2 linked regions of the Casimicrobium huifangae genome follow. The protein of the gene in region 1 interacts with the protein of each later gene in a pairwise test. Links are inferred from orthologs where the notes say so. Each region holds a gene or a part of one and is shown in the gene's direction. Other genes may lie near its edges. The genes, in order: odhB and lpdA.

Evidence for each region.
Region 2: the proteins of odhB (region 1) and lpdA interact in binary tests that used the Escherichia coli proteins (3 or more experiments, as listed by UniProt). The link is inferred for Casimicrobium huifangae from one-to-one orthologs.

The regions. Positions count from the first base shown.
Region 1 is NZ_CP041352.1:1,562,295-1,578,018, forward strand. What follows is about bases 8,374-11,189. They hold odhB (2-oxoglutarate dehydrogenase complex dihydrolipoyllysine-residue succinyltransferase), read left to right. Parts: upstream 8,374-9,073; coding sequence 9,074-10,306; downstream 10,307-11,189. Other genes in these bases: FKL89_RS07240 (2-oxoglutarate dehydrogenase E1 component), read left to right, coding at 8,374-8,923; lpdA (dihydrolipoyl dehydrogenase), read left to right, coding at 10,518-11,189. In the rest of the region: FKL89_RS07205 (GntR family transcriptional regulator), read left to right, coding at 1-784; sdhC (succinate dehydrogenase, cytochrome b556 subunit), read left to right, coding at 890-1,312; sdhD (succinate dehydrogenase, hydrophobic membrane anchor protein), read left to right, coding at 1,312-1,659; sdhA (succinate dehydrogenase flavoprotein subunit), read left to right, coding at 1,671-3,455; FKL89_RS07225 (succinate dehydrogenase iron-sulfur subunit), read left to right, coding at 3,480-4,187; FKL89_RS07230 (FAD assembly factor SdhE), read left to right, coding at 4,211-4,465; gltA (citrate synthase), read left to right, coding at 4,538-5,845; more of FKL89_RS07240, read left to right, coding at 6,086-8,373; more of lpdA, read left to right, coding at 11,190-11,945; cell division protein ZapE, read left to right, coding at 12,039-13,160; FKL89_RS07260 (glycosyltransferase family 2 protein), read left to right, coding at 13,212-14,189; FKL89_RS07265 (DUF2855 family protein), read left to right, coding at 14,293-15,393; FKL89_RS07270 (DUF2065 domain-containing protein), read right to left, coding at 15,600-15,724. UniProt on the Escherichia coli protein: E2 component of the 2-oxoglutarate dehydrogenase (OGDH) complex which catalyzes the second step in the conversion of 2-oxoglutarate to succinyl-CoA and CO(2).
Region 2 is NZ_CP041352.1:671,910-687,776, forward strand. The notes cover bases 11,251-14,209. They hold lpdA (dihydrolipoyl dehydrogenase), read left to right. Parts: upstream 11,251-11,800; coding sequence 11,801-13,618; downstream 13,619-14,209. Other genes in these bases: aceF (dihydrolipoyllysine-residue acetyltransferase), read left to right, coding at 11,251-11,639; FKL89_RS03105 (hypothetical protein), read left to right, coding at 13,973-14,209. Outside these bases: FKL89_RS03055 (efflux RND transporter permease subunit), read right to left, coding at 1-1,024; FKL89_RS03060 (efflux RND transporter periplasmic adaptor subunit), read right to left, coding at 1,030-2,298; FKL89_RS03065 (TetR family transcriptional regulator), read left to right, coding at 2,615-3,322; FKL89_RS03070 (homocysteine S-methyltransferase family protein), read left to right, coding at 3,347-4,363; FKL89_RS03075 (hypothetical protein), read left to right, coding at 4,506-5,042; FKL89_RS03080 (glycosyltransferase), read right to left, coding at 5,151-5,816; FKL89_RS03085 (Bug family tripartite tricarboxylate transporter substrate binding protein), read right to left, coding at 5,913-6,878; aceE (pyruvate dehydrogenase (acetyl-transferring), homodimeric type), read left to right, coding at 7,299-9,980; more of aceF, read left to right, coding at 9,996-11,250; more of FKL89_RS03105, read left to right, coding at 14,210-14,608; cueR (Cu(I)-responsive transcriptional regulator), read right to left, coding at 14,637-15,062; FKL89_RS03120 (heavy metal translocating P-type ATPase), read left to right, coding at 15,494-15,867. UniProt on the Escherichia coli protein: Lipoamide dehydrogenase is a component of the glycine cleavage system as well as of the alpha-ketoacid dehydrogenase complexes.

The DNA.
Region 1 (15,724 bases):
CCTGGCCTCCCACACTGCGTCCGCAGGCGCCTCCGGCACTGCGGCCGGGGCTACGGCCCCGGAGACGCCGTCGTTCCAGCCGCTTTACCAGCAGATCAAGGGCTTGCTGACGCAGCGCCTTGAATCAGGCGAGTGGCGGCCTGGTGAAGCGATTCCCAGTGAGCAGGACCTTGCCGCCCAATTCAGCGTAAGTCAGGGTACGGTGCGCAAAGCCATCGATGAGCTGGCTGGCGAGAACATCGTCGTGCGCCGTCAGGGCAAGGGCACCTTTGTTGCAACGCACACCGAGACCAAGAGCTCGATGTTCCGCTTTCTGCGCATGCGCCGCAACGACGGTCAGGATGAGTATCCCGCCAGCGACCTGCTTGACGTCCGGCGCGGCCGGGCCACCGCCGAAATTGCCCGCGCCATCGACATCAAGCCCGGCGACGGCGTGCTGGTGCTGCGCCGCCTGCTGCGTTACGGCGGCGAACCGACGGTGCTCGACGAGATCACGTTGCCTGCCGCCCTGTTCAAGGGCCTCACCAAAGAACGCTTCGATGCCTATGAGGGCTCGATGTATGGCTTTTTCGAGACCGAGTTCGGCGTCCGCATGTTGCGCGCCGAGGAACAGGTGAAGGCGGTCGCGGCAGACCCGGTGACCGCCGAAGCGCTGCGCGTGGGCATTGGCGCACCGCTGCTTTGCGTGGAGCGCATTGCCTACACCTACGGCGACAAGCCGGTGGAATTCCGTCGTGGGCTCTGCACCACCCGAAGTCACCACTATGCCAATACCCTGAGCTGACGCTGCAAGCTCGCGGTCAGCCACGAACAGCAAAATGAAAACAAGCAGTAACCGTTCAAACCAACAATAGCAAACACAACCAATCAGTCCTACGGAGCACTCTGCATGGCCAACACAGATTCAGTCACTCTGCCGAAAGCGAGGCCGCGACCGGTCTTCCGCAATATCGGTTTTGGTGAACTCTCCAACTACCGGCTGCCGATTCCGGGCGTCGCCTCGATCGTGCACCGGGTCACCGGCATTGCCCTGTTCGTCGCGCTGCTGTTTCTGCTCGCCATGCTGCAGATGAGCCTCAAGTCCGAGGCCGGCTTTGAGGCGTTCCGCAGAATCATCTGGGGCAACATCGTTGGCAAGCTGGTGCTGATCGGCCTGCTGTTCGCGCTGATCTATCACATGGTCGCCGGCTTCCGGCATCTGATTCAGGATGCCAACCAGTGGCTGGATCTGGCCACGGCACGCTCGACGGCGTTTGCATCGTTTGCCATCAGCATCGTGCTGACGGCGCTGGTGGTCTGGAGGCTCTGCTGATGGCTGCTTCATCGAAATTCATCACCGAATGGTGGCTGCAGCGCATCAGCGCCGTGGTCGTCGCCGCTTACGCGCTGCTGGTCATTGCCCTGCTGCTCATCAATGGCACGCCGAATGCGGCGCAGTGGCAGAGTCTATTTGCTAACACCGGCTTCAAGCTGGCCACGCTGCTGGCGCTGGTCGCCACGGCCTATCACGGTCTGGTGGGTGCATTGCACGTGTGGCCGGACTACGTGAAGAACCGCGCCGTTCTCGCCGTACTCAATGCCTACACCTGGGTCGTTGCTGGCGCGGTGGTGTTGTGGTCGGTCTACATCCTGTTCGGCCTCAGCGCCATTGCTAAATAAGGGCACGCAGAATGGCTCTCTCAGTTCACAAATACGATGCAGTGGTGGTAGGCGCCGGTGGCGCCGGGATGCGCTGCTCCCTGCAACTCGCGCGCGCAGGCCTGCGCGTCGCCGTGCTCTCCAAGGTGTTCCCGACGCGCTCGCACACAGTCGCGGCGCAGGGCGGTATCGGTGCCTCGCTCGGCAATATGGACGAGGACAACTGGCACTACCACTTCTACGACACCGTCAAGGGCTCCGACTGGCTCGGCGACCAGGATGCCATCGAGTTCATGTGCCGCGAGGCACCGAAGGTCGTCTACGAGCTCGAACACATGGGCATGCCGTTCGACCGTAACCCTGACGGTACGATCTATCAGCGCCCGTTCGGCGGCCACAGCGCCAAGTACGGCGAGAAGCCGGTCCCCCGCGCCTGTGCCGCCGCTGACCGCACGGGTCACGCGATGCTGCACACGCTCTATCAGCAGAACGTCAAGAGCAACACCACGTTCTTTGTCGAATGGATGGCGCTCGACGTCATTCGCGACGCCGAGGGTGATGTGGTCGGCGTCACGGCGCTCGAGATGGAGACGGGCGAAGTTTCGATCTTTCACGCCAAATGCGTGCTGTTTGCCACGGGTGGCGCCGGCCGCATCTTCGCAGCCTCGACCAACGCCTTCATCAACACGGGCGACGGTCTCGGCATGGCAGCACGCGCCGGCATCCCGCTCGAAGACATGGAGTTCTGGCAGTTCCACCCAACTGGCGTACACAACGCGGGCGTGCTGCTGACCGAAGGCTGCCGTGGCGAAGGCGCGATCCTGCGCAACAAGGACGGCGAGCGCTTCATGGAGCGTTACGCGCCCAAGCTCAAGGACCTGGCGCCGCGTGACTTCGTGTCGCGCTGCATGGACCAGGAGATCAAGGAAGGCCGCGGCTGCGGTCCGAACGGCGACTACATCGCGCTCGACCTCACCCACCTCGGCGGCGACACGATCATGAAGCGCCTGCCCTCGGTGCACGAGATCGGCAAGAACTTCGCCAACGTTGACGTCATCAAGGAGCCGATCCCGGTGGTGCCGACCATCCACTATCAGATGGGTGGCATCCCGACCAATATCCACGGCCAGGTTGTCGTTCCCAAGAACGGTAACCCGAACACCGTGGTCAATGGCTTCTACGCCATCGGCGAATGCTCCTGCGTGTCGGTGCACGGCGCCAACCGTCTGGGCACCAACTCGCTGCTCGACCTGCTGGTGTTCGGCCGCGCGGCCGGCAATCATCTGATCGAGACGGCGCTGGCGAGCAAGGCGCACAAGCCGCTGCCGGCCAACGCGGCCGACTACTCGCTCGCACGCATCGCCAAGCTTGATCAGTCGAACAGCGGCGAGTATCCGCAGGACGTAGCCAACGATCTGCGCAAGGCGATGCAGACGCACGCCGGCGTGTTCCGCACGCAGAAGAGCATGGACGAGGGCGTGGTCAAGGTGCTCGCCGTTGCCGAACGCGCGGCCAACCTGTCGCTCAAGGACAAGTCCAAGGTGTTCAACACCGCGCGCATCGAAGCGCTGGAAGTGGCCAACCTGATGGAAGCCGCGAAAGCGACGATGGTCTCGGCTGCCGCACGCAAGGAAAGCCGCGGCGCACACACGGTGGATGACTATGGCGATACGCCCGAGCACCCGCTCGGCCGTAACGACGACGTCTGGATGAAGCACACGCTCTGGTACAGCGAGGGCAACCGCCTCGACTACAAGCCGGTGCAGACCAAACCGCTGACCGTCGACACCATTCCGCTTGCGAAGCGCACGTTCTAACTCAGGATAACGCTGGACCCGATCATGGCTGACAAACGCACATTCGAAATCTATCGCTACGATCCTGACAAGGACGCGAAGCCCTACATGCAGACTTTCGAGATAGAGCTCGAAGGCACTGAGCGCATGCTGCTTGATGCGCTGATGAAGCTGAAGAAGGTGGATGACTCCATCAGCTACCGCCGTTCATGCCGCGAAGGTGTCTGCGGGTCGGATGCGATGAACATCAACGGCAAGAACGGCCTGGCCTGCCTGACCAACATGCAGACGCTGCCGCAAAAGATCACGCTGCGCCCGCTGCCGGGTCTGCCGGTCGTGCGCGACCTGATCGTCGACATGAGCCAGTTCTTCAAGCAGTACCACTCGATCAAGCCCTACATCGTCAATGACACGGTGGCGCCCGAGAAGGAACGCCTGCAGTCACAGGAAGACCGCGAAGAGCTGAACGGCCTCTACGAGTGCATCCTGTGCGCCTGCTGCTCGACAAGTTGTCCGAGTTTCTGGTGGAACCCCGACAAGTTCGTTGGTCCGGCCGGATTGCTCGCCGCCTACCGCTTCATCGCCGACACGCGCGATCAGGTGCGTGAGGAGCGTCTCGACAACCTCGAAGACCCGTACCGCCTGTTCCGCTGCCACACCATCATGAACTGCGTCGATGTCTGTCCGAAGGGGCTCAACCCGACCAAGGCCATCGGCAAGATCAAGGACATGCTGGTCAAGCGCGCTGCCTGATCCAGTCATCATCGCCGGCGATCATGCTCACCGATCTCGAACTCTCAAAACTGCGCTGGCGCTGCCGGCGCGGCTTTCTTGAGAACGACATCATCCTGACCCGTCTGCTCGATCGCCGGGGCGCGAACTTCGCCCCGGACGAGCATGAGCAACTGCTGGCATTGATTTCGCTCGACGACAACGACTTGTGGGAGATCATCGCCGGACGCTCCGACGACTTTCCTGCGGGCTGCAACGGCATGGTCGAAACGCTGCGTCAGACACGCGTCAATCATTAGCCGTATTTTTCGTCCGTACCGCTTTCGCTTTCATCCATACCCAACACTTTCAACACAATAACGGAGCTTGCAATGACCGCCTCCTCGACCGCCACCCTGTCGTTCAGCGACGGCTCGCCCAGCATTGAATTTCCGGTGCTCAAGGGCACCGTGGGCCCTGATGTCGTTGACATCAAGACGCTTTACGGCAAGACCGGCAAGTTCACCTACGACCCGGGTTTCATGTCGACTGCGGCCTGTCGCTCAGCGATTACCTACATCGATGGCGACAAGGGCGAGCTCCTGTATCGCGGCTACCCGATCGAGCAGATCGCAACCAATTGCGACTACCTCGAAACCTGCTACCTGCTGCTGAACGGCGAAATGCCCAACGCTGCGCAAAAGGACGCCTTCGTCAGCAACGTGTCGCACCACACCATGGTGCACGAGCAGATGCAGTTCTTCCTGCGTGGTTTCCGCCGTGACGCGCACCCGATGGCTATCCTGACCGGCATGGTCGGCGCGCTGTCGGCCTTCTACCACGACACGCTCGACATCAATAACGCCGAGCATCGCCACATTGCTGCGATCCGCCTGATCGCCAAGATGCCGACCCTGGTGTCGATGGCGTACAAGTATTCGGCCGGCCAGCCGATGATCTACCCGAAGAACGATCTGTCGTACACCGCGAACTTCATGCGCATGATGTTTGCCACGCCATGCGAGGAATATCAGGTCAACGACGTGCTGGTGCGCGCGCTCGACCGCATCTTCATCCTGCATGCAGATCACGAACAGAACGCATCGACCTCGACGGTTCGCCTTTGTGGATCGTCAGGCACCAACCCGTACGCGGCGATCGCTGCTGGCGTTGCCTGTCTGTGGGGCCCGGCGCATGGTGGCGCGAACGAGGCGGCCCTCTCCATGCTGCTCGACATCCAGAAGAATGGCGGCGTCGAGAAGATCGGCGAGTTCATCACCGCAGTGAAGGACAAGAACTCCAACGTGCGTCTGATGGGCTTCGGCCATCGTGTCTACAAAAACTACGACCCGCGCGCCAAACTGATGCGCGAGACCTGTTATGAGGTGCTCGGCGAACTCGGTCTGCAGAACGACCCGCTGTTCAAGCTCGCGATGGAGCTGGAGAAGATCGCGCTGTCGGACGAATACTTCGTCTCCCGCAAGCTCTATCCGAACGTCGACTTCTATTCCGGCATCGTGCAACGTGCCTTGGGTATCCCGACTTCACTGTTCACGGCAATTTTCGCGCTGGCCCGCACCGTCGGCTGGATCGCGCAACTGAACGAAATGCTGGCCGATCCCGATCAGAAGATCGGCCGCCCACGCCAGCTCTTCACCGGCGCTACGGCTCGCGACGTGATGCCGTTGCATCAGCGGTAGCGCTTGCGCGCTGCGCGCGCAGGACGAGAGGACGACGCTGCGCTAGGACGACGGTGCGCCACTGGGCGCACCTAGGACGCAAGGCATCGTTGGCATCAAACTTCAAACGACAGTAAACAGCAAAGCAACCAGCGAGTGACGGAAACACGTTGACACCTCCTTGCGTCCTAGGCGCGCCAGCGCCGACGTCCTAGCGAAGCGTCGTCTTCTCGTCCTCGCTTCTCCAAAGGAGAAGCGGAAATGATGAACGAACTCCAGCAGACTTCCACTATTTTCGGCGGCAACATGCCGTACATCGAGGAGCAGTACGAAAACTATCTGGCCGATCCGGCATCGGTCGAGCCGAAGTGGCGAGCGTACTTTGACGCCATGCGCGCCGGTGCACAGGATGTTGCCCACCAGCCGGTGATTGACGCCTTCGCCGCGATGGCCAAGTCGCGCAAGGCGGCGACGGCGAGCATCGACGCTACGCTGATGGACAAGCAGCTCGGCGTGATGAAGCTGATCCACGCCTATCGCTTTGTCGGTGGCCGTATTGCCGACATCGATCCGCTCAAGCGCCAGGAAGTCCCGTTCATCAAGGAGCTTGACCACAAGCACTATGGCCTCGCCGACAGCGACCTGGAGACTGAGTTCTCCACTGGCCTGCTGCCGGTGAACGGCCAAAGCCGCGCCAAGCTCAAGGACATCATCGCTACCCTCAAGGCAACGTACTGCCGCTCGGTCGCCGTTGAGTACATGTACATGGCCAATGAGGACGAGCGCGAGTGGCTGCGCAGCCGCATCGAATCGACCTGTCTGAAGCCGAACTACAGTGCCGAGCAGAAGCGGCACATCCTCGAGCGCCTGACGGCGGCCGAAGGCCTTGAGCGCTATCTGCACACCAAGTACATGGGGCAGAAGCGCTTCTCCGGTGAGGGTGGCGACACCATCATTCCGGTGCTCGATCACATGCTGCAGCACGCCGGTGCGGCGGGTGTGCAGGAGACGGTGATCGGCATGGCGCACCGCGGTCGTCTCGGCGTTCTTGTCAACACCTTCGGCAAGCTGCCGAAAGACCTGTTCGCCGAATTCGAAGGCAAGTACGACACCACGCTGTCCGCTGGCGACGTCAAGTATCACAAGGGTTTCTCGAGCGATATCACGACGCCGGGCGGCCCGATGCACATCACGCTGGCGTTCAATCCATCACACCTTGAGATCGTGAACCCGGTGGTGACCGGATCGGTGCGCGCCCGCCAGAATCGTCGTGGCGACAAGAATGGCCGCGAAGTGCTCGGCATCCTGTTGCATGGCGACGCAGCCGTGGCCGGTCAGGGTGTGGTACAGGAGACGCTGGCGCTGTCGCAGACCCGTCACTATGGCACCGGCGGCACCATGCATCTGGTGATCAATAACCAGATCGGTTTCACCACCAGCGACCCGCGCGACTACCGTTCGACCCTTTACTGCACTGACATTGCGAAGATGGCCGAAGTGCCGATCTTCCACGTCAACGCCGACGATCCGGAAGCCTGCCTGCTGGTCACGGAGATCGCGATGGACTACCGCACCATCTTCCACAAGGATGTATTCATCGACCTCGTCTGCTTCCGTCGTCTCGGCCACAACGAGCAGGACGAACCGATGGTGACGCAGCCGCTGATGTACAAAAAAATTCATCAGCATCCGGGCACTCGCAAACTTTACGCCGACAAGCTTGAAGCCGAAGGCGTGATCAAGGCAGGTGAAGGCGATCAGTACGTCACCGCGTTCCGCGATGCGATGGACAAGGGTACGCACACCAACAAGACCATTCTGGCCAACTATGTTGCGCCGTATCAGCAGGACTGGGCTAAGTTCGTCGGTCGCGTCTGGACTGACACTGCGGATACGACCGTTCCGCTGAAGACGCTCAAGGACCTCGCCAAGAAACTCACCACGATGCCGGACGGCTTCACGCTGCATCCGCGGGTGGAAAAGATGATCGGCGACCGCAAGGCAATGGGCGAAGGCAAGCAGCCGCTCGATTGGGGCATGGCCGAAAACCTCGCCTACGCGACGCTGGTGAACGAAGGTACGGGCGTACGCCTCTCTGGCGAGGACTGTGGCCGCGGCACGTTTTCGCATCGTCACGCCGTGTTCCACGACCAGAACCGTGAAAAGTGGGACAGCGGCAGCTACATCCCGCTGCAGCATGTCAATCCGAAGCAGGGCGAATTCACCGTCATTGATTCGATCCTGTCGGAAGAGGCCGTGCTCGGCTTCGAGTATGGCTACTCGACGTCGGAGCCAAACCAGCTCGTGATCTGGGAAGCGCAGTTTGGCGATTTCGCCAATGGCGCGCAGGTTGTGATCGACCAGTTCATCAGCTCCGGTGAAGTGAAGTGGGGCCGCGTCTGCGGCCTGACGCTGCTGCTGCCGCATGGCTACGAAGGCCAGGGCCCTGAGCACTCGTCGGCGCGTCCGGAGCGCTTCCTGCAACTGTGCGCCGAGCACAACATGCAGGTTGTCGTGCCGTCAACACCTGCGCAGTGCTATCACATGCTGCGCCGACAGATGCATCGCGACTGGCGTCGCCCGCTGATCGTGATGACGCCGAAGTCGCTGCTGCGCCACAAGGAAGCCGTCAGCACGCTGGAAGAGCTGGCCGAAGGCAGCTTCCAGACGGTCATTGGCGAGACCGACAAGATCGTCGCCAAGAACGTCAAGCGCGTGGTGGTCTGCTCCGGCAAGGTCTACTACGAACTGCTCGCGCACCGCCGCGAACAGGACATCAAGGATGTCGCGATCATCCGTCTCGAACAGCAGTACCCGTTCCCGCACGACGACTTCAAGGCGCAGCTCAAGAAGTTCCCGAACGCACACGAAATCGTCTGGTGCCAAGAAGAGCCGCAGAATCAGGGCGCGTGGTATCGCCTGATGGCCTACTTCCGCGCGGACATCAAGCCCGAGCAAGTGCTGCTCTATGCCGGCCGTGCGGTCAGCGCCTCCCCCGCAGTGGGCTACCTGTCGAAGCACAACGCGCAGCAGAAGGAGCTCGTCGAGAGTGCCTTCAGCTCCAAGCTTGGCACGGGGCAGATGTTGACGAATCTTTGATTTGTCAGGACGAATGACGAAGGACAAACGCGCTTTGCGTTAGACGAAATCCAAAGAAATGATCCGTAGGGTGGGCACCTTTGCCCACCACCACAAAGTAACCGCGTGGGCAGCGACTGCCCACCCTACGAGAAGAACCTGGAAGAGACTATGTTGATCGAAGTAAAAGTGCCGCAACTCGCCGAAGGCACACCCGAAGGAACCCTTGCAGCGTGGCATGTGAAGGCAGGCGACGCCGTCAAGCGCGACCAGAATCTGTGCGACATCGAAACCGACAAAGTGGTGCTCGAAACCCCGGCGCAGGGCGACGGCGTGCTGGTTGAGATCAAGATTGCGGCGGGCGCTACTGTGACCTCCGGCGTCGTCCTCGGCGTGATTGACACCGAAGCCAAGGCCGGAGCCGCCCCGTCGGCGACCAGTGCCACTGCTGCTGCGGCGCCTGCGGTCGCCGCCCCGGCTGCTGCGGCGACTGCTCCGGCAGCGCCCGGTGCACTGCCCGCGGCGAAAAAGATGATGGCCGATGCCGGTATCGATGCCGCCAGCGTGCAGGGTACGGGCCGCGGTGATCGCATCACCAAGGGTGACGTGATTGCTGCAGTGGAAGCCAAGTCAGCGCCTGCGGCAGCCCCCGCGCCCAAGGCCGCGCCCGTGTCGGCCCCGCCGGTCAACGTGCCGCTCGGCAATCGCCCCGAGCAGCGCGTGGCGATGACCCGTCTGCGCGCACGCGTGGCCGAGCGCCTTGTGCAATCGCAATCCACTGCTGCCATCCTGACCACGTTCAACGAGGTCAACATGAAGCCGGTGATCGACCTGCGCAATGTTTACAAGGACAAGTTCGAGAAAGTGCACGGCGTCAAGCTCGGCTTCATGAGCTTCTTCGTCAAGGCCGCCGTGCACGCGCTGAAGAAATACCCGGTGGTCAACGCGTCGGTCGATGGCAACGACATCGTCTACCACGGCTACTACGACATCGGCATCGCGGTGGGTTCGCCACGCGGCCTGGTGGTGCCGATCCTGCGCGATGTGGATCAAATGAGCATCGCCGACATCGAGAAGCAGATCGCTGACTTCGGCAAGCGCGCGGGAGAAGGCAAGCTCGGCATCGAAGAGCTGACCGGCGGCACCTTCACCATCTCCAACGGGGGCACGTTTGGATCGATGCTGTCAACGCCGATCATCAATCCGCCGCAAAGCGCCATCCTCGGCGTGCATGCGACCAAGGATCGCGCCGTCGTTGAAAACGGCCAGATCGTCATCCGCCCGATGAATTACCTCGCGATGAGCTACGACCACCGCATCATCGACGGCCGCGAAGCAGTGCTGTCGCTGGTCGCGATGAAAGAGGCGCTGGAGGATCCGGCGCGGTTGCTGCTGGATTTGTAATGCTCGTCACGCAGGTGGTGGTGCGCTGCTGACTTGTTTGCATGCAAGTCAAGACGCGACTCATCACCCTCGCAATTGCACTGGCTGCATTAGCCATCGGCTGCCTTATCTACTTCGGTTGGGTGCAGCTTGAGATCGACAAGTGCCTGGACGCAGGCGGACGATGGAATGATCGCGTTCACGCGTGTGAGCGTTGGTGAAGGAAAACACAATGGATCAATTTGACGTAGTGGTGATTGGTGGCGGCCCCGGTGGCTATGTGGCGGCGATTCGCGCTGCACAACTCGGCTTCAAGACCGCCTGCATCGACGAGTGGAAGAACGCCAAGGGCGGCCCGGCGCCGGGCGGCACCTGCACCAATGTGGGCTGCATCCCGTCGAAGGCGCTGTTGCAGTCCTCCGAGCACTACGAACATGCGCTGCATCACTTCGGCGATCACGGCATCACCATCAAGGGTGCGTCGATGGACGTGGCGAAGATGGTGGCCCGCAAGGACGCCGTGGTGAAGCAGAACAACGACGGTATCCTCTACCTGTTCAAAAAGAACAAGGTGACCTTCTTCCACGGTCGCGGTGCGTTTGCCGGTGCGGCGAAGGATGGCGTCTATCAGATCGATGTCAGCGATCCTTCCAGCACCTCGATCGCCGCGAAGCAGGTGATCATCGCCACCGGCTCCAATGCCCGCGCGCTGCCGGGTGTGGCGTTTGACGAGAAGCTGGTGCTGTCGAATGACGGCGCGCTCTCCATCGGCGAAGCGCCGAAGAAGCTTGGTGTGATTGGTGCCGGCGTGATTGGCCTGGAGATGGGCTCGGTCTGGCGTCGCCTTGGCGCGGAAGTGACGGTGCTCGAAGGCTTGCCAAACTTCCTCGGTGCGGTGGACGAACAGATCGCAAAAGAAGCGGCCAAACTGTTCAAGAAGCAGGGCTTCGCGATTCACCTCGGCGTCAAGGTCGGTGCGGTCAAGACGGGCAAGAACGATGTCACCGTCGAGTACACCACGGCGGACGGCAAGGCGGAAACGGCGACCTTCGACAAGCTGATCGTGTCGATCGGCCGCGTGCCGAACACGACAGGCCTCAATGCTGATGCGGCGGGCGTGAAGCTCGACGAGCGCGGCTTCATCGTTGTTGACGGCGACTGCAAGACCAGCGCGCCGAATGTGTGGGCGGTGGGCGACGTGGTGCGTGGCCCGATGCTCGCGCACAAGGCCGAGGAAGAGGGCGTCGCGGTCGCCGAGCGTATGGCAGGCCAGCATCCGCACATCGATTTCAACTGCATCCCGTGGGTGATTTACACCTCGCCGGAGATCGCCTGGGTCGGCCAGACCGAGCAGCAATTGAAGGCAGCGGGCGTCGCCTACAAGGCTGGCAGCTTCCCCTTCCTCGCCAATGGTCGGGCACGGGCGCTCGGCAGCACCGACGGGCTGGTCAAGATTCTGGCCGACGCGAAAACCGACAAAGTGCTCGGCATGCACGTGATCGGCCCGGTCGCCTCGGAGCTGATCGCCGAAGGCGTGATGGCGATGGAGTTTGGTGCGTCCAGCGAAGACATCGCCCGCATCTGCCACGCCCACCCGACGCTGTCGGAAGCGACCAAGGAAGCCGCACTGGCGGTGGACAAGCGGACGCTGAATTTCTAGCGTTGCGTTTACTTCCGTTCGTAGTGAGCTTGTCGAATCACGAACGCAGATCAACTGAGCCCTTCGAAGGGCTCAGGGCGCGCGGGTAGTTGTTTGCTGCAAAACCTGGAAAAAATCTGTCAGGAACGCGGGATCACACTGGATCCTGCGCAACAGCGCGCCGCGCAACGCCTCGCGCAGTTGAACGACGAGCTGCACGCGTTCAAGGACAAACGCGCATCGCTGATGGGCTTGGGGCGAATGTTCACGCGACCACAGCTGCCGCGCGGTGTCTATTTTTTCGGCGGCGTCGGTCGCGGCAAGAGCTTCCTGATGGATGCCTTCTACGCCAGCACGCGCGTTCGTCGCAAGGTGCGCGTGCACTTCCACGCCTTCATGCGCAGCGTGCATGCCGAGCTGCGTGGATTGAAGCATGAGGCCGATCCGCTGGTGGTGGTGGCCGAGCATCTGGCCGAGCGCTACCGGCTGATCTGCTTCGACGAATTTCACGTCAGCGACATCGCCGACGCGATGATCCTCGGGCGTCTGCTGTCGAACTGCCTGGACAACGGCATTGTGTTCGTGATGACGTCCAACTACACGCCCGACCGCCTGTATCCCGATGGATTGCAGCGGCAAAATTTCCTGCCGACCATTGCGCTGATCAAGGACCGGATGGACGTGATCGAGGTGGACAGCGGCGTTGACTACCGCCGCCGCACGCTGGAGCAGGATCACGTGTATCACAGCCCGCTCGGCGCCGCGACCGACGACAAGCTCGCAGCGACATTTGCGCGGCTGGCGACCTCGAAGCCCTCCGCCGAGAAGCACATCACCATTCTCGGCCGCGATGTTGCGGTGCGGCGGCAGGCCGATGGCGTGATCTGGTTTGATTTCGCGGCGCTGTGCGAGACACCACGGTCGCAAAACGACTATCTCGAACTGGCGCAGTCGTATCACACGCTGATCCTGTCCAACGTACCGCTGCTGGCAACGAAGGACAGCAACGTGATCCGCCGCCTGACGTTGCTGGTGGACGTTCTCTACGACCATCGGGTGAAGCTCATCATCAGCGCGGCGGCGTCGCTGGTCGAGATCGCCGCCGTTGATGACGACGTGAAAGACAGCGATACCCGCCGCGTGCTCAGTGAGTTCTCGCGCACTGCGTCGCGCCTGACCGAGATGCAGAGTGCGGAGTACATGAGCGAGCCGCATTTGCCGTCGCTGATCAGGTAACGGCATGTTGCCTTCGGCCTTTGCTACGCGGATTGGGCAGGAGCAGCTGCTTTGAGATTGGTCGCGGTCTCGATGGTCCGGAACGAGGGCGACATCATCGAAGCCTTCGTGCGCCATCATGCCGGTCTGCTCGACCACCTGGTGGTGCTTGACCACAATTCGTCCGACAACACGCCTGACGTTCTCAAAGCCCTGCAGGCGGAGGGCCTGCCGCTCACGGTGTTGCATGACGAGTCGCTGTCGTTCCAGCAAGGGCCGCGACTGACCGACCTCGCGCGACGCTGCTTTGCCCAGGTTGGTGCCGATTTCGTGTTTCCGCTCGACGGTGATGAATTCCTGCGCGTCGAGTCGCGCGCTGCGCTAGAGCAGGCGTTGCTAAGGGTGCCGGCTGGCGCCTGCGGCAAGGTGCCTTGGCAAACCTATGTTGCGAGCGATGTGGACGACGCGACTGAAGCCAATCCGGTGCGCCGCATGCGTCATCGGGTGGCCGAGGAGCCGAAAGCCGACGTCAAGGTGGTGCTTACCCGGCTACTGCTGTCTGATGCGCGCTGGCAACTGGTGCCGGGAAGTCACATGCTGCTTCGCGAGATGGCCGACGGCGCTACACAGGCAGCGGATATGGTGTTCGTTGAGGGAGTGCGGCTGGCGCATTTTCCGTTGCGTTCTCAGCAGCAGTATCAGCAGAAAATCCTGCTGGGTTGGCTATCGACGCGTTTGCAAAACCCGACCGAGATGGTGGCGGCCGAGTCAGGCCAGCAGATGACGGCGATGTTCTGGCATTGGCGCGAGCTGTTCGCCCGCTTGCTGACCGATCCGTCGCTGACGCCTGCGGACCTGCGCGAGCATGCCCTGCGCATGTATGTTGACCGCGTGCCGCTGAATCATCCGTTCACTGCTCACGCGTTGCTGGAGGACCCGGTCGCGGTTGACTACGCCCTGAGTCTGACGACTGCGCACGACAGCATCGCGCTGGTAAGCCTTGCGCTTTGGGCGGATCGCCTGTTGACCCGAGTTGGCGAGAAACTCTGACGGCCGGCTTTCATGGCGCTTGCTGCGCTATGCTGGACGAGGTTAATGACCGCGGCGGTGTCCGCCATCACCTGTTTCCAGCAACCCTGATCGAGGCCGACCCATGAATGCATCGGTGCAGCACTTCACCGTTCAACGCAACAATCCAGCGCAGGGACGCTGGCATCGGGCCCCCTTGCCGGCTGTCGGTGCTGGCGAGGTCCTGCTTCATGTGGATCTGGTGTCCTTCACTGCCAACAACGTCACCTATGCGATGTTTGGTGAGCGGATGAAGTATTGGGCGTTTTTCCCGACCAACGATGCTGCGAGCGGCAGCATTCCAGTGTGGGGATTCGCAGACGTGGTCGCATCGGCGGCCGACGGCGTTGCGGTTGGCGAACGTTTTTATGGCTACTACCCGATGTCCAGCCATCTGCTGGTGAAGCCGGCGCGCGTCGGTCCGGGTGGCTTTCTCGATGCCAGTGAGCATCGGCGCGAACTGCCCGCGATTTACAACCAGTACGTCCGCTGCAGCACTGACAGCATGTACCGCCAGGACCGCGAAGCCGAGCTGGCGATATTGCGGCCGCTGTTTGCGACCAGCTTTCTGCTGGATGACTTTCTTGCCGACAACCAGGACTTTGGCGCGACCAGGGTTTTGTTGTCGAGCGCGTCGAGCAAGACGGCTTACGGAACGGCGGCCTGCCTCGCGGCGCGCGGCGGCGTGGAAGTGGTCGGATTGACTTCATCGAGCAACGCTGACTTCGTCAATGCGCTCGGTTGCTATTCACGGGTGGTGACCTACGACGCGCTGGCATCGCTGGATCCGTCGGTGCCGACTGTTTATTGCGATTTCGCCGGCAACGCTGCGCTACGGGCTGACATCCATCGTCACTGCGGCGATGCATTGACCTACAGTTGCAGTATTGGCGGCACCCATTGGGACCATCTCGGCGGCGGCGGCGCATTGCCCGGTCCACGTCCGGTACTGTTCTTTGCGCCAAGCCAGGCCAAGAAGCGGGCCGGTGAGTGGGGGCCGGACGGCTTGCAGAGGCGTCTGGGCGAGGCGTGGGAGCGCTTCATCACGCAGGTGACATCGGGCCCGACAAAGTGGCTGACGGTGGCAACCTCATCCGGGCAGGAGGCGATCAGCAAGGCTGTTGCCGACGTCATGCAGGGGCGGGTGCCACCGAACGAAGGCCATGTTTTGCGTTTCGGCAGTTAGGCACGGGTCGATTGCCGACTGCTTCATGGGGCTTGTGCGTGGCAGCAGCTTTTCGCTGAAAGTACCATTGGATAAGGGCTACAGCGGCAATCAGTCCGTTGTCGACTTTCAGCCTTTTGGTGGTCATCGCCCTGAGCGTTTGGCCTTTTCAGCGAAAAGCTGATTTCTCTGGCTGACAGGCTCGGACAGGAGCGTGCGCGTGCGGGTCACCCCAACAGGGCAACTGTGATCCAGTAGGACACCAGCCCGGCAGCGATGGACAGCAGGCCGATCATGCGCAACTGCCCGTCGCTAAAGCGCGCCAGTCGCAGCATCGTCTCCCGCCAGGCTC
Region 2 (15,867 bases), 890 kb from region 1 along the record:
TGACTTCCTTGATCGACTCTGTCACAAACGGCGTGGTGTCGTAGGGCGTTGAGTAGGTGAGGCCTTCCGGCATCTTTGCCTTTGCCTCTTGCAGCGCCTTCTCAACGGCGGCACGGGTGTCGAGCGCATTGGCACCCGTCTGCAGGAAGACACCGATCGGCACAGCGGGATGACCATTGACGCGCCCGTAGAAGTTGTAGTCCTTGGACCCGAGCTCGACGCGCGCCACATCCTTCAGGCGAACGATGGCACCCTTGTCGCCGGTGCGCAGGATGATGTTGCCGAACTGCTCTGGCTCCAGCAGGCGTCCGCGTGCGGTCACCGTCAGCGTCAACTCCTCGGTGTTGTTCGGCGGTGCGCCGATCTTGCCTGCCGCGTACTGCGCGTTCTGCTCGGTGATCGCAGTGCCGATGTCGGCGACTGTAATGCCCAGTTGCGCCATGCGGTCGGGCTTCAGCCACACGCGCATTGCGTAGTCCTTGGCGCCGAAGATCTGCACGTTGGTGGTGCCCGGTACGCGCTTGATGGCGTCGAGCACGTTCTGACTCAGGTAGTTCGAGATGAACAGCGTGTCGTAGCGATCATCTGGCGAGTAGAACGCGGCGACGACCAGGAAGTTGGCCGAGCTCTTGGCAACCGTGACGCCCTGGCGCTGCACTTCCTGCGGCAATTTGGACGTTGCCTGATTGACCCGGTTGCTGACGTTGACCGCCGCGATGTCGAGATCGGTGCCAACTTCGAAGGTGATGTTGATCGTCACCACGCCGTCGCCGGACGATACCGAACTCAGATACAGCATCTTTTCGACGCCGTTGATCTGCTCTTCAATCGGCGCGGCAACGGTGCTTTCCAGCACTTCGGCGGAGGCACCGGGATAGATGGCGCGCACAGTCACCACCGGCGGCGCAATCTCGGGATAGCGCGACACCGGCAGCACACGCAGCGCGGCCAGTCCTGCGAGCACAAGCAGCAGCGAGATGACCGTCGCAAAGATCGGACGGTCGATGAAAAATTTGGAAAACATGATGCTTACTGTTTCGTTGCGGAGGGCGCTTGCGCTGTGTTGCTTGCTGCCTTGCCAGGTTCAGCGGCACCTTTGCCTTCACCCGCTTTCGCTGGCGCCGCGCCGGGCGGCCCGCCCGCAGGCGCCGCGCCGCCCGCCACGAATGGCACTGGCGTGACGGTCATGCCGGGGTCGTGCGCCTTGATGACGCCGTCGGCCATCACCCGCTCACCGCTCTTGAGCCCTTTGGTGACGATCCACTCGCCATTCGACCAGCCGTCCACTTCCACTGGCTGCGGCACCAGTTTGTTGTCGGGTGAGACCTTGAACACCATCTTGCCCATCGGCCCGTCGAGAATCGCGCGTTGTGGCACGGTGATCGACTGTGTGCGGCTGGCGCCGCCGAGCACCACGCGCACGAACTGCCCTGGTCGCAGGGCACCATCCGGATTCGGAATCTCGGCGCGGGCGTCGTAGCTGCCGGTAGTGGGGTTCAGCTTCTCGCTGGTGAAATTGAGCTTGCCCTGCTTTGGCCAAGTGCTGCCGTCGGCGAGCTTCACGCTGACTGCAAAGCCGGCGCTGCCGTTGGCCGATTTGCCGCCTGGCACCGCCACCTGACCGGCGGCGATCTGCTTGTTGAGTTTCAGCATGTCGCCCTCCGACACACTGAAGTTCACGTAAATCGGATTCACCTGCACGATGGTCGTCAGCATGTCAGTCGAATTGACGAGGCTGCCATCTGCCTTGGCGGCGACGCCGGTGACGCCGCCGATCGGCGCCACCACGCGCGTGTAGCCGAGGTTCAGCTTGGCTTCAGCCGCCTGCGCGCGTACCTGCCGCAGCGTCGCTTCGGCGGTTTCCAGCGCCGACTTGCTATCGTCGAATTCCTTCTGGCTGATCGCCTTTTCGGCAATCAACGGCACCAGGCGCGCGTTGTCACGTTTGGCCTGGTTGTAGCGGGCCTCGGCAACGCCAATCGCAGCTTCGGTCGAGGCAACGGTGGTTTGCAGGTTGGCTGGGTCGATCTGGAAAAGGGCAGCACCGGCCTTGACAGTGGCGCCTTCTTCAAACAGGCGCCGCTGCAGGATGCCACCAACGCGGGCGCGCACCTCGGTCTCACGCGAACCCGCCGTCTGGCCGGTGTATTCAAACGTGAGCGGTGCATCTTTAGCCTGCACAGTTACCACGCTTACCTGTGGCGGTGGCATCGCGGGCGGGCCGCCGGCAGCGCCCGGGCCGTCACCCGATTTGCCGCAAGCGGCGAGCAGACCAGCCGCTGCCAGTGCGCTGAGCAACAACGCAGGACGAGGGGTGGAGGTGAAATGGCGAACAGAAAGGGCCGACCTGGCCGCGGCTGTGATTTGGCGGTCTGACATGGATTTGGGGAGGAGGGGAAACTCGATGGAGCGCGAAGCGTAGCATAAACATGCATGAATGTTTGTAAAATAACGGTGACATTTACCAATTGCTCCAAAGTTGATGTGGCGCAGCCTTGCCGTGCACGCTCGGCGTAGGCTGTATGTGATGAAGGGCGCCAGTACAGGCTAACGGCGCCGTATCCGGCAGATGCCGAATCGACTGATCGCAACCGCAGGAGCGGCAGGACTGAATATGGTTCGCAAGACGAAAGAAGACACCGAACAAACCTATACCGCGCTACTGGACGCCGCGGAGCGGGTGTTCAAGGACAAGGGCGTAGCTGCTGCCACGCTCAACGATATTGCGGGTGCTGCCGGGATGACGCGCGGCGCCATCTACTGGCATTTCAAGGACAAAGCCGAGCTGGTGCACGCCATGTGCGAGCGTGCCACCCTGCCGATGGAAGCGGTGTTCAACGAGGTCACCGCCGTCGCAGGCGACGATCCGCTCGGCTCGATCCGGCGGCTGACGGTGCACGCGCTGACGCAGGTGGCGCAGTCACCGCAGCAGCAGACGGTGTTCGACATCCTGTTCCACAAGTGCGAGAAGACCGGTGAAATGGCGCCGATGTTCGAGCGCGAGCAGCAGAGCCGCAATGAGTGCCACAGCGAGATCGAAACCATGTTCCGGCAGGCGGTCAAGCTGGGGCAGTTACCCGCCGACACCGACACCGCAATGGCGATGCAGGCACTGCACGCGTTCATGATCGGACTGATGCATGAGTGGCTGCTCGATCCTGGCGCCTATGACCTGGCCGCTCACGCCGAGCCGCTGGTCGACACGCTGCTCGCGGGCCTGCGCATTGCGCCGCCACGCAGCAAATCTGCTCGAGGCAAAGTGACTGCGGGCGCAACTGCGTCAGCGCCAGCCCGCACTCGCCGTGAGAAAATTGCAGCCTGATTAATCGCCCTCGCACGAGTCCACATGACCCGCCGTCAACGCCTCGCCAACCTGCTCCGCCAACGCATCCTGATTCTGGACGGTGGCATGGGCACAATGGTGCAGCAGTTCAAGCTCGGCGAAGCGGACTATCGCGGCCACCTGTGCCGCGACCATGCCTGTGACTTGAAGGGCAATAACGACCTGCTGGTGCTGACCAAGCCCGAGGTGATCCGCGAAATTCACAACGACTACCTCGCAGCGGGCGCCGACATCATCGAGACCAATACCTTCAACGGCACCTCGATCGCGATGGCGGATTACCAGCTTGAGCACATGGTTCGTGTGATGAACCGCGACGCCGCGAAGCTCGCCCGTGAGTGCTGTGCCGAATGGACGAAGAAGACGCCAGACAAGCCACGCTTCGTCGCCGGCGCGCTCGGCCCGACCAATCGCACGGCAAGCATTTCGCCGGACGTCAACGACGCGTCGAAGCGCAATGTCAGCTTTGATGAATTGGTCGCCGCCTACACCGAGCAGCTTGAAGGACTGATCGAAGGCGGCATCGATCTGGTGCTGGTGGAAACCATCTTCGACACACTCAACGCCAAAGCCGCGCTGTTCGCCTATCAGACGGTGTTTGAGAACGACCGTGACCCGCCACCGCTGATGATCTCCGGCACCATTACCGATGCCTCCGGTCGCACGCTGTCGGGGCAAACGGTTGCTGCCTTCTGGAACAGTGTCCGCCACGCCAAACCGCTGTCAGTGGGCATTAACTGCGCTCTCGGCGCCGTGGCCATGCGGCCGCACATCGAGGAGCTGGCGAAAATTGCGCCGGAAACCTTCATCAGCGTCTATCCGAACGCCGGGTTGCCCAATCCACTGTCGGAAACCGGCTACGACGAAACGCCTGCGATGACCTCCGGCTTTCTCAAGGAATTCGCGCAAAGCGGCCTCGTCAACATCGTGGGCGGTTGCTGCGGTACCACCCCGGCGCATATCCGTTCGATTGCCGAGGCGGTGGCAAAGGTGTCGCCACGGAGTGTGCTGGCCGGCTGATTTGCGCGGACGATACAGGCGCCTGTGTTTTTTCGGCCAGCCTGCAAGTATCGTGGCGTTATCGGCCATGGCGTGCTACTGTCCAAAAGTTACCCGCTGATGGGCAGCGGGCTTGCTTTTGATTTTCGGTATTGGGGGACAAATGAATCGTTTGCAGAAATCTTTGACGGGTGTCGCACTGGCTTGCGCCGTTGCAATGGGCGGGGGCGGTGCAACCGCTGCAACCGGCGGGTGGGGCGCTCAGCCCGCAGCGTCGGCCGCCTGCCAGACCCTGAATGCTTTTCCTCCGTCTACCGGCGCTGCCGGCACGACCAATGGCAATCCGACGCTGGCATTTGTTGCCGGCGATCGGGTCAGCATTTCAGTCACGATGGGCACGGCGACGTCGTCATCTGTCTCCATCGTTGGCAATTCGACGGGTACGCCGGTTTTGGCCGGGCCGTTGACAGGCCCGGGCACCCTCAGCTACACGGTGAACGGCCCGCTCCCGGCTGGCTCAATCGGCATTGGCTTTTATGTCAATTCGACAACGCCGCAGGGCGGAACGGTCACGGTCGCCATTTCTTGCGCCGACGCGCCGTCGATAGTGCCGGCGTGGGGACCGCTTGGCGCCGGGTTGGTGACTTTCGCTGCCGCGATGGTTGGCGCGCTGACCCTGCGTCGCCGCCGTCGCGCCTGATCTCCTGAGGATAACGGCCGGTTTGCACGGCCCGCTGCGGCGCACCCAGGTGCGCCGCGCTTTTTTTGGGCTCCGTTTTGCAATGGCGGGCGTTGCTTTGCCGTCAGGTCACGCCCCTTCAATGCCGCGCGGCTGGTCGGCAGTGGTAGTAGACGCCTCCCACTTTTGCCGATAGCGGGCGCAAGCCTCGCGCCACGCGTCGCTGCGGAAATTGCCCGGACTCTGGTGGGTGATGCTGATTGGCCAGGTGCCAATGCGAAGCCCACGTGCATGGGCTTCGCGGCAGAAGTCCATGTCGTAAAAGTGGAAGCTGAACTGCTCGTTAAAACGGGCGCCACGGCTCATAGCCGCATCCCTGTTCACCGCAATGAATACGCCATCGACGAGCCGACATGGTGTCGTGCTTGATCCGAAGCGGGACACGCGACCAAACGGCTCGGCGCCGTTGGCGATAGCACCACTGAGGCAATCCTCGGCATCCCAGTTCAGCTGCTCATCGGTAAACGCCCACGACACCTGCCCCTCGCTACAACGGGTATTTCCGACGACGCCTACGACATCAAACGCCGTGACCGCCTGCAGCAGGCGATCCGCCAGAAAAATGTCATCAATCCAGACGTCATCGTGGATGAACAGCAATACGTCTGACTGACTTTGCGCCAGGCGATGGTTGTAAACGGCCGGTAGTCCGACTCGGTTCTGGAAGGCGATGCTCGCGGTGATGCGGGGGTCAGCGAGTCGCTGCAGCGACAGGCCGAGCGCGGATCGTTCCATGAAATCGTGACGCGACAGGCGTGTCGCGCTGACGACCTCGATAGGCCGGACCTGGGTCAACGTATCAGCCCGCTTGCTGCAAACGTGATATCAGCCTCATTCCGCCTCGATCTTCGCCGCTTTGGTGAGCTGGCCCCAGCGCTTGACTTCGCTGTCGATCAGGCGGGCGAGGGCGGCGGCGTCGGTGGAGTCGATGTCGAAACCGCCCGCGTGCAGCTTGGCCTTGACGTCGGTGCTGGCGAGCACCTTCTGCAATGTGGTGGTGAGCTTGGCAGCGATGTCTTTCGGCAGGTTGGCCGGCGCCATCAGCGCGAACCATGGCACCAGCTCGTAGCCCGGTACCTGTTCCGCGATCGCTGGCAGATCCGGCAACGCGCCGGAGCGTTTGGTGCTGGTGACGCCAAACGCCTTCACCTTGCCGCCCTTGATCTGTGCCTGGGCATTGCCGAGATCGGCGAACACCACTTCAATGTTGCCGCCCAGCATGTCGGTGATTGCCGGCGGAATGCCCTTGTACGGAATCATCTGCATGTCGCCCTGGATCATCGAAGCGAACAGCGAGCCGGACACCCACGAGCCCGACGATCCCTGGCCAAAGCGCACCTTGCCCGGATTGGCCTTGACGTAGGCGATGAAGCTCTTGAGGTCGGTCGCGGGCACTTTGTCGTTGACGATCAGCACGAACGGCGTCGTCGCAATCTTGCCAATCGGCGTGAAGTCCTTCACCGGGTCGTACGGGACTTTCTTGAGCAGGCTGGTCACTGCCGCCTGGGTGGTGCTGGTGGTGACCAGCAGCGTGTAGCCGTCGGCCGCAGCGCCCTTCACCTCGTTGGCGCCGATGGTGCCCTGGGCACCGGACTTGTTGTCGACCACGATCGGCTGGCCGAGCTCCTTGCCCATCGCTTCGGCGAGCACGCGGCCAACGACGTCGGTGGCGCTGCCTGCGGGGAACGGCACGACGAACTTGATCGCCTTGGCCGGATAGGACTGCGCGAAAGTCGGTGCAACCAGCGGTGCCAGTGCCAGCGCGATGCTCACGGCGATGAGATGACGGATCTGCATAAAAAAGCCTTGTGTCGTCAGAGGGGCTTCTGGCCGATCGGTCAGAAGTGGTGCTGCGATTTTAGGAAGCAACGGCCGGCGCGACTGAAAATCGCCGCATTTGGCGAAGCATCTTTTTTTCTGAAGCCCCGTCCCGATTGGGCTAATGGCTTATTTCAATGAAAAGTCGACTTGTTGGCAATTGGCCCGATAAGCCCGGTTTGAATGGGGATCAAGCAACTAAGCCATAACGGAGAAAATAATTATGGAATCGCTTTCCACAATGCGAAATCTCTTCTAGAATTTCCGCATTCGCCGTTGCGACAGTGTGCGATTAGCGAACCTGTCACCACGGCAACATTTTGTGCATTGCACACACGCGACAATGTGCGTAAAGGCCGCGTGAGCGGGCGATGCAGGGCAGACAACGCAAGGAGGAACATGATGCAAAACCGCAATCTGTCGGGTCGGAACGACCTTGACCCGCAGGAGACCAGTGACTGGCTCGACTCACTCGACAGCGTGATCGCCAACGAAGGCTACGAACGCGCCCACTTCCTGCTTGAGGCACTGTTTGACAAGGCGCGCCGCACCGGTGGCAAAGCGCCGTTCTCACCGAATACGGCCTACCTCAACACCATCCCGGCCCACCTCGAGGCCAAGAGCCCGGGCGACCATGAGATCGAGCACAAGCTGCGCAGCTACGTGCGCTGGAACGCCGCGATGATGGTGCTGCGCGGCGGCAAGAAGGATCTCGAACTCGGCGGCCACATTTCCTCGTTCGCCTCCGCTGCCACGCTCTATGACGTCGGCTTCAATCACTTCTGGCACGCCCCTTCGGCCAACCACGGTGGTGATCTCGTTTACGTGCAGGGCCACAGCGCGCCGGGCGTCTACGCCCGCGCCTTCATGCTCGGTCGCCTGAGCCAGGACCAGATGGACAACTTCCGGCAGGAGGTGGATGGCAAGGGCATTTCAAGTTACCCGCATCCGTGGCTGATGCCCGATTTCTGGCAACTTCCGACGGTGTCGATGGGTCTCGGCCCGCTGATGGGGATCTATCAGGCGCGGTTCCTCAAATACCTGCACGCCCGCGGTCTCGCCAACACCGAAGGGCGCAAGGTCTGGGTGTTCTGCGGCGACGGCGAAATGGATGAACCGGAGTCCCTCGGCGCCATCAGCATGGCCGGCCGTGAAGGTCTCGACAACCTCGTCTTCGTTATCAACTGCAACCTGCAGCGACTCGATGGGCCGGTGCGCGGCAATGGCAAGATCATCCAGGAGCTCGAAGGCGACTTCCGTGGTTCCGGCTGGAACGTCATCAAACTGATCTGGGGCGGCTACTGGGATCAGCTGCTCGCCCGCGACCGGGACGGCACGCTGGTCAAGCGCATGGAAGAGGTGATCGACGGCGAATATCAGGTCATGAAGGCGCGCGACGGCGCCTATGTGCGCGAGCACTTCTTCGGCAAATATCCGCAATTGCGCGAGATGGTGGCCAACATGTCCGACGAGGATGTGTGGCGCCTCAATCGCGGTGGCCACGATCCGCACAAGATCTACGCCGCCTACGACAGCGCGGTCAAACACAAGGGCCAGCCGACGGTGATCCTCGCCAAGACGGTCAAGGGCTACGGCATGGGCCACAGTGGCGAGGGCCTCAACATCGCCCACCAGGCCAAGAAGATGGATCTCGAATCGTTGCGCCAGATGCGCGACCGCTTTGGCATCCCGGTCAAGGACGAAGACCTCGCCAGCTATCCGTACTTCAAGCCCGCGCCTGATTCGCCGGAAGGCAAATACATGCGCGAGCGCCGCGAGGCACTGGGCGGCTACCTGCCGCAACGCCGCACCAAGAGTGTCAGCCTGCCGACGCCGGAGGTGAGCGCCTTCGATTCGCAATTGAAGGGCACCGGTGATCGCGAAATCTCGACCACCATGGCCTTCGTGCGCATCCTCAACACGCTGGTCAAGGACAAATCGATCGGCCGCCATGTGGTGCCCATCGTGCCCGACGAATCGCGCACCTTCGGCATGGAAGGGATGTTCCGTCAGCTCGGCATCTGGAACCAGCAGGGCCAGAACTATCAGCCGGTCGATGCCGACCAGCTGATGTTCTACAAGGAGGCCAAGGACGGCCAGATCCTGCAGGAAGGCATCAACGAGGCGGGCGGCATGGCCGACTGGATCGCTGCGGCGACCAGCTACAGCAACAACAACGTGCCGATGCTGCCGGTGTACATCTTCTATTCGATGTTCGGCATCCAGCGCATCGGTGACCTTTGCTGGGCGGCGGGCGACATGCGCGCGCGCGGCCTGCTGGTGGGCGGCACGGCGGGCCGCACCACGCTCAACGGCGAAGGGCTGCAGCACGAAGACGGCCACAGCCATGTGTGGTTCAGTTCGATCCCGAACGTGCGCACCTATGACCCGACCTTCCAGTATGAGGTCGCGATCATCACCCAGCACGCGGTGAAGCGCATGCTCGATGAGCAGCACGACGAGTACTACTACCTGACCGTGATGAACGAAAACTACGTTCATCCTGACATGCCGGCCGGCGCCGAGGCGGACATCATCAAGGGCATGTACCTGTTCAAGGAAGGCGGCAAGGAGAAGAAGAAGGGCATGCGTGTGCAGCTCACCGGCTCCGGCACCATCCTGCGCGAGGTCATCGCGGCGGCCGATCTGCTGCGCACCGACTGGGGCGTGGAGAGTGACCTCTGGAGCGCGCCGAGCTTCAACGAACTGCGCCGCGACGGCATCGACTGCGAGCGCTGGAATCTGCTGCACCCGATGGACGAACCGCGCGTGCCGCACGTCGCCAAATGCGTCATGTCCAGGGCCGGCCCGGTGGTCGCCGCCACCGACTACATGCGTATCTACGCCGACAGCGTGCGACCCTACATCAAGAAGACGTACAAGGTGCTCGGCACCGACGGCTTTGGCCGTTCGGACAGTCGCGAGAACCTGCGCCGCTTCTTTGAGGTGAACCGCTTCTACGTGACGGTGGCGGCGCTCACCGCGCTGGCGGAAGACGGCGTCATTGAGCGCAAGGTGGTGGCGGACGCGATCAAGAAATACGGCATTGATCCGAACAAACCGAACCCGACCACGGTTTAAGGAGCGGGACAAATCATGGCAAAGCAGGAACTGAAAGTCCCGGACATCGGCGACTACAAGGACATCCCGGTCATCGAAGTGCTGGTCAAGGTCGGCGACGTGGTGGCGAAGGAGCAATCGCTCGTCACGCTCGAATCCGACAAGGCCACGATGGAAGTGCCGGCCGAAGCGGCAGGCACCGTCGTGGAACTGCGCGTGAAGCTTGGCGACAAGGTGAGCGAAGGTTCGGTCGTGGCGGTGATTGAGGCAGGCGCAGCCGCGCCAGCCCCGGCGCCGGCGAAAGCGGCTGCGGCCCCCGCATCCGCCCCTGTTGCGGCTGCACAAGCTGCGCCCGCCGCACCCGCATCAGGCGGCGGCGCAGTCGAAGTCAAAGTCCCCGACATCGGCGATTTCAAGGACATCCCTGTCATCGAAATCCTGGTCAAGGTGGGCGACACGGTCAAACTTGAGCAGTCGCTGGTGACGCTTGAGTCCGACAAGGCGACAATGGAAGTGCCGTCCACGGCGGCCGGTGTTGTCAAGGAGATCAAGGTCAATCTTGGCGACAAGGTTTCCGAAGGTGCGATTGTTGTGATCGTTGAGGCCGCTGGTGCCGCCGGTGCCACCAGTGCGCCGGTCGCGGCGGCGCCTGCCGTGGCAGCAGCGCCTGCGCCCGCGCCGGTGCCTGCAGCCGCTCCAGTCGTGGCGTCACCCGCTCCAGCAGCAGCCGCAAGCGCCATCAACGAAGCGAGCTTCAGCAAGGCGCACGCCTCGCCGTCGGTGCGCAAGTTCGCTCGCGAGCTCGGCGTGGATCTCGGTCGCGTCAAGGGCAGTGGCCCGAAGAGCCGCATCCTGATCGAAGACGTGCAGGGCTTCGTCAAGGGCGTGATGAGCGGTGCCGCTGCAGCACCAGCAGCCTCTACGACGGGCGGCGATGGCGGTGCAGCGCTTGGCCTGTTGCCGTGGCCAAAGGTGGATTTCTCGAAGTTCGGCACCGTGGAAGCGAAACCGCTGTCGCGCATCAAGAAAATCTCCGGTGCCAACCTGCACCGCAACTGGGTGATGATCCCGCACGTCACCAATCACGACGATTGCGATATCACCGATCTCGAGGCTTTCCGCGTTCAATTGAACAAGGAGATCGAGAAGAGCGGCGTCAAGGTCAGCATGCTCGCGTTCATGATCAAGGCAACCGTCGTGGCATTGAAGAAGTTCCCGAACTTCAATTCGAGTCTCGACGGTGACAACCTGATCCTCAAGAGCTACTACAACATCGGCTTTGCGGCCGACACGCCAAATGGCCTCGTGGTGCCCGTCATCAAGAACGCCGACCAGAAGGGCATCGTGCAGATCGCCAAGGAGATGAGCGAACTCGCAGGCCTCGCACGCGAAGGCAAGTTGAAGCCCGACCAGATGCAGGGCGGCTGCTTCTCGATCAGCTCGCTGGGCGGCATCGGTGGTCGCTATTTCACACCAATCATCAACGCCCCTGAAGTGGCGATCATGGGCGTGTGCAAAAGCGAGATTGCGCCGAAGTGGAACGGCAAGGAGTTCGAGCCGCGCCTGATGCTGCCGCTGTCGCTGTCATGGGATCACCGCGTCATCGACGGTGCCGAGGCCGCACGCTTCAACGTGTACTTCGGGCAGTTGATGAGTGACTTCCGCAGGATTGCTTTGTAGCGCTGCGCGCTACAGGACGAAAGGACGAGAGGACGAATGACGCAAAGGTCTGCCGTTGCTTGTCTCCCAATATGTTGAACACAACGCCGACGGCTGATGAATCGAGTGGCCCCTTCGTCATTCGTCCTTTGTCATTCGTCCTTCATTAGAGCGAAGCGAAAATGAACATAGAACTCAAAGTCCCCGACATCGGCGACTTCAAGGACATCCCGGTCATTGAGGTGCTGGTGAAAGTCGGCGACACCGTCGCCAAGGAGCAATCGCTCGTCACGCTCGAATCCGACAAGGCGACGATGGAAGTGCCGGCCGAAGCGGCGGGCGTGATCAAGGAGCTGCGCGTGAAGCTCGGCGACAAGGTGTCGCAGGGCACTGTGGTGGCTGTGATTGAAGCTGCTTCTACCGTTCGCGCTGAGCCCGTCGAAGCGCCGACTGCAAAGAGCGCTGCTTCATCAAGCGCGACAACGTCCGTCACAAACACTTCGCCGAGCCCAGTGCGAACGGAAAGTGCCGCGCCAGTTGCTGCAGGAGCCTACGCCGGCAAGGCTGACATCGAGTGCGAAATGCTGGTGCTGGGCGCTGGTCCCGGCGGCTACAGCGCGGCATTCCGGGCGGCCGACCTCGGCATGAAGACGGTGATCATCGAACGTTACGCGACGCTCGGCGGCGTCTGCCTCAACGTCGGTTGCATTCCTTCGAAGGCGCTGCTGCACACCGCAGCCGTGATGGACGAGGTCAAGGCGCTCGCCAAACACGGCATCAGCTACGGCGAACCAACCGTCGAGATCGGTAAGCTGCGCGAATTCAAGGACGGCGTGATCAAGAAGCTCACCGGCGGCCTCGCCGGCATGGCCAAGGCGCGCAAGGTCGACATCGTGCGTGGCATCGGCAAGTTCCTCGACGCCAACCACGTCGAAGTCGCGCTGACCACAGGCACTGGTCAGGAAACGACAGGTGAAACCAAGGTCGTCAAGTTCCAGAAGTGCATCATCGCCGCAGGCTCGCAGGCGGTGAAGCTTCCCTTCATGCCCGATGATCCGCGCGTGGTTGATTCGACCGGCGCGTTGCTGCTCGACGTCAAACCCGAGCGCATGCTGGTGATCGGCGGCGGCATCATCGGCCTTGAAATGGCGACGGTGTACTCGACACTCGGCGCGCGCATCGACGTCGTCGAAATGCTCGACGGGGTGATGGCCGGTGCCGACAAGGACCTGGTCAAGGTGTGGGAGAAGGTCAACGCGCCGCGCTTCGACAACATGATGTTGAAGACCAAGACCGTCGGCGCCGAAGCAAAGAAGGATGGCATCTACGTCAAGTTCGAAGGCGAGAAAGCACCTGCGGAAGCGCAGCGCTACGACCTGGTGCTGGTCGCCGTCGGCCGCTCGCCGAACGGCAAGAAGATCGCCGCCGACAATGCGGGCGTCGCGGTGACCGAACGCGGCTTCATCAATGTCGACAAGCAGATGCGCACCAACGTGCCGCACATCTTCGCGATTGGCGACATCGTCGGCAACCCGATGCTCGCGCACAAAGCCGTGCACGAGGGCCACGTGGCGGCGGAGGCGGCGCATGGCGAAAAGGCCTACTTCGACGCGCGCCAGATCCCGAGCGTCGCCTACACCGACCCCGAGGTCGCATGGGCGGGCATCACCGAGGACGAGGCGAAAAAGCAGGGCCTCAAGTACACGGTCGGCAAGTTCCCGTGGGCCGCCAGCGGCCGCGCCATCGCCAATGGCCGCGACGAGGGCTTCACCAAGCTGATCTTCGACGAGGAGACGCACCGCATCCTGGGCGGCGGCATCGTGGGCACCCACGCCGGCGACCTGATCGGCGAGGTCTGCCTGGCCGTCGAAATGGGCGCGGACATGATCGACATCGGCAAGACCATCCACCCGCATCCGACACTGGGCGAGAGTGTGGGCATGGCCGCCGAGATTGCGCATGGCACGTGCACGGATGTGCCGCCGGTTCGCAAGAAGTGACCTCTGTCCCTCTCCCCCTGCGGGAGAGGGTTAGGGTGAGGGTTTGGTGGAATGAGCGGATTCGTTCGCCACCAGCGCGCTCTATGGCCGCGCGGCGCCAGTTACTTTTGCCAATCGCGGCAAAAGTAACCAAAAGCGCTTGCCCCTACTGCCCGCCTTTTCCTGCGATGCTCGCGTTCTGCGGGACGCGTCAACGGCACACGAATGCTTCGCTGACGCTTCGCAGAGTGCGTGCCGACGACGCGTCTACGACCGCACAACGCTGCGCTTCTCGGGGCGGGCAAAAGGGGCTCCAGCGTACGCACTTGACCGCATATGTTGCACAATTGCGTTTCAGATCATTGGGGGCGAGCGGTGGCCTATCTTCTGACGACTGGAGTTGTTGCGTTTCAGCTTGCCATCCTGGTTACGATCGTCGCCGCAGCGCGGGCCGGGCGGGTCGCCTTTCTCCTCGCTACGTTCGGTTGGATCGCATTTACCTTACTTGGCAGCATTTTCACTGCTGGGTTGTTACTTTTGCAGCTATTCACAATTGGCCTTGCTTTCGCGATTGGGCGCTCGATGGTTACTAAAGCGCAAGCAATACAGCCAAATCTTGGTTCACCACAGTCGTCCGACGCGCCTAAGCGTGCCAGCAACGGGCTCAATTCACTAGGCGGTTTTGCCTTGCTCGTCGTCGCTGGTCTAGTAACTGGAAAGATGTTCGGCCGTGCGTCTGTTGAAAGCGATGTACAGAGTATTCGCGCGCGCGCCGCGCAGGATTCCGCTGCTCTTCCAGGCAAAGTCTCAACGGAAACGGTGACGACGCCCGCACAAACACGCCCCCAAGGCGTTGCCACAACGAAGGCCAGCAATCAACCTAAATCGGAAAATTGTTGGAACGAGTACCTGCATTTCTTAAACACCACGAGCGATCAAATCTCACTCGTTGACTATGCAGCACTTAATGTCAAAGCAAAAGAGCGGTTAGCACGGTGCGAGGGAAATTAGCGCAAGGGGCTTGGGTCATGAGCTAAGACTAAGAGCCACCGCTCCCCGCCAAGTCCTCCAGAATCGGGCAATCCGGCCGCTGATCTCCGTGGCAACAGTGGATAAGGGTTGCGAGTGCCTTTTGCATCGCCTGCATGGCTTCGATGCGTCGACGCAAATCTTCGGCATGCGCCTGCGCAATGCGCTTGACGCTGGCGCTCGTGCGGCGGCGGTTTTGCCACAGGCTCACCAGCTCGGCAATCTCTGCCATCGAGAAGCCGAGATCCCGCGCGCGCTTGATGAATTGCAGTGTGTGGATGTCGCGCTCGCTGTATTGCCGATATCCGTTATTGCGGCGGGCGACGCCGGCGATTAGCCCCAGCGCCTCGTAGTGACGAACCATCTTGGCGCTGACGCCGGATCGCGCAGCGGCCTCGCCAATGTTGACTGCGGCAGCCGCTGTGACGTCCGCCACTTTCAGTTGCAGGAGCAATGTCCGCCGCAGCCGCCGGCTGCCTTCTCGACCATCTTTTCGACGGTGTAGCCCTCGTCGGCAATGGCGGCCGCAAACGCATGGCGCGGCGATTCGCTCTGCACATCGACGCGGCCGCTGCTGCGATCAATGGTGACTACCGCATGCGGATCGATACCCTTGATGGCATTGGTTACCGTTGCTTCGCAATGGCCGCAGGTCATGCCCTGTACGTTGAGTGTGTGTTGCATGGATGTTCTCCGTTGTTGATAGTCGTATTTTGAACCTTGCCATGATGGTAAGGTCAAGCGAGTTTGGTCAGGCGACAGGCGAATTGCGTCTTGGTTGACCAACATCAAACGACCAGCCTTCATGGCCGTTTCGCAAAGCAACACGCTTGACCTTGCCATGATGGCAAGGTTTACGATTGCGCCATGAACACCATCGCTACCAGTCAGCCCAACACGCTCGCGACCGACGACATTGCCATTGGTGGCATGACCTGCGCCTCCTGTGTTGCGCGCGTCGAGCGCGCGCTCAAGAAGGTGCCAGGGGTGACCGAGGCGACCGTCAATCTCGCCACCGAGTCGGCGCGCGTCACTTTCGATGCAACACAGGCGAACGACGGTCGCCTGCGTCGCGCCGTTCGCGATGCTGGCTATGAGCCGCGCGAGGTGGCAGCGGCGGACGCCGCAGAGCCATCGTCGTGGCAGGGCTTCGCGCCGGTGGCAGTTGGCCTCGCGCTGTCGGCACCGCTGGTGCTGCCAATGCTGGGGGACCTGTTTGGCAAGCACTGGATGTTGCCGGC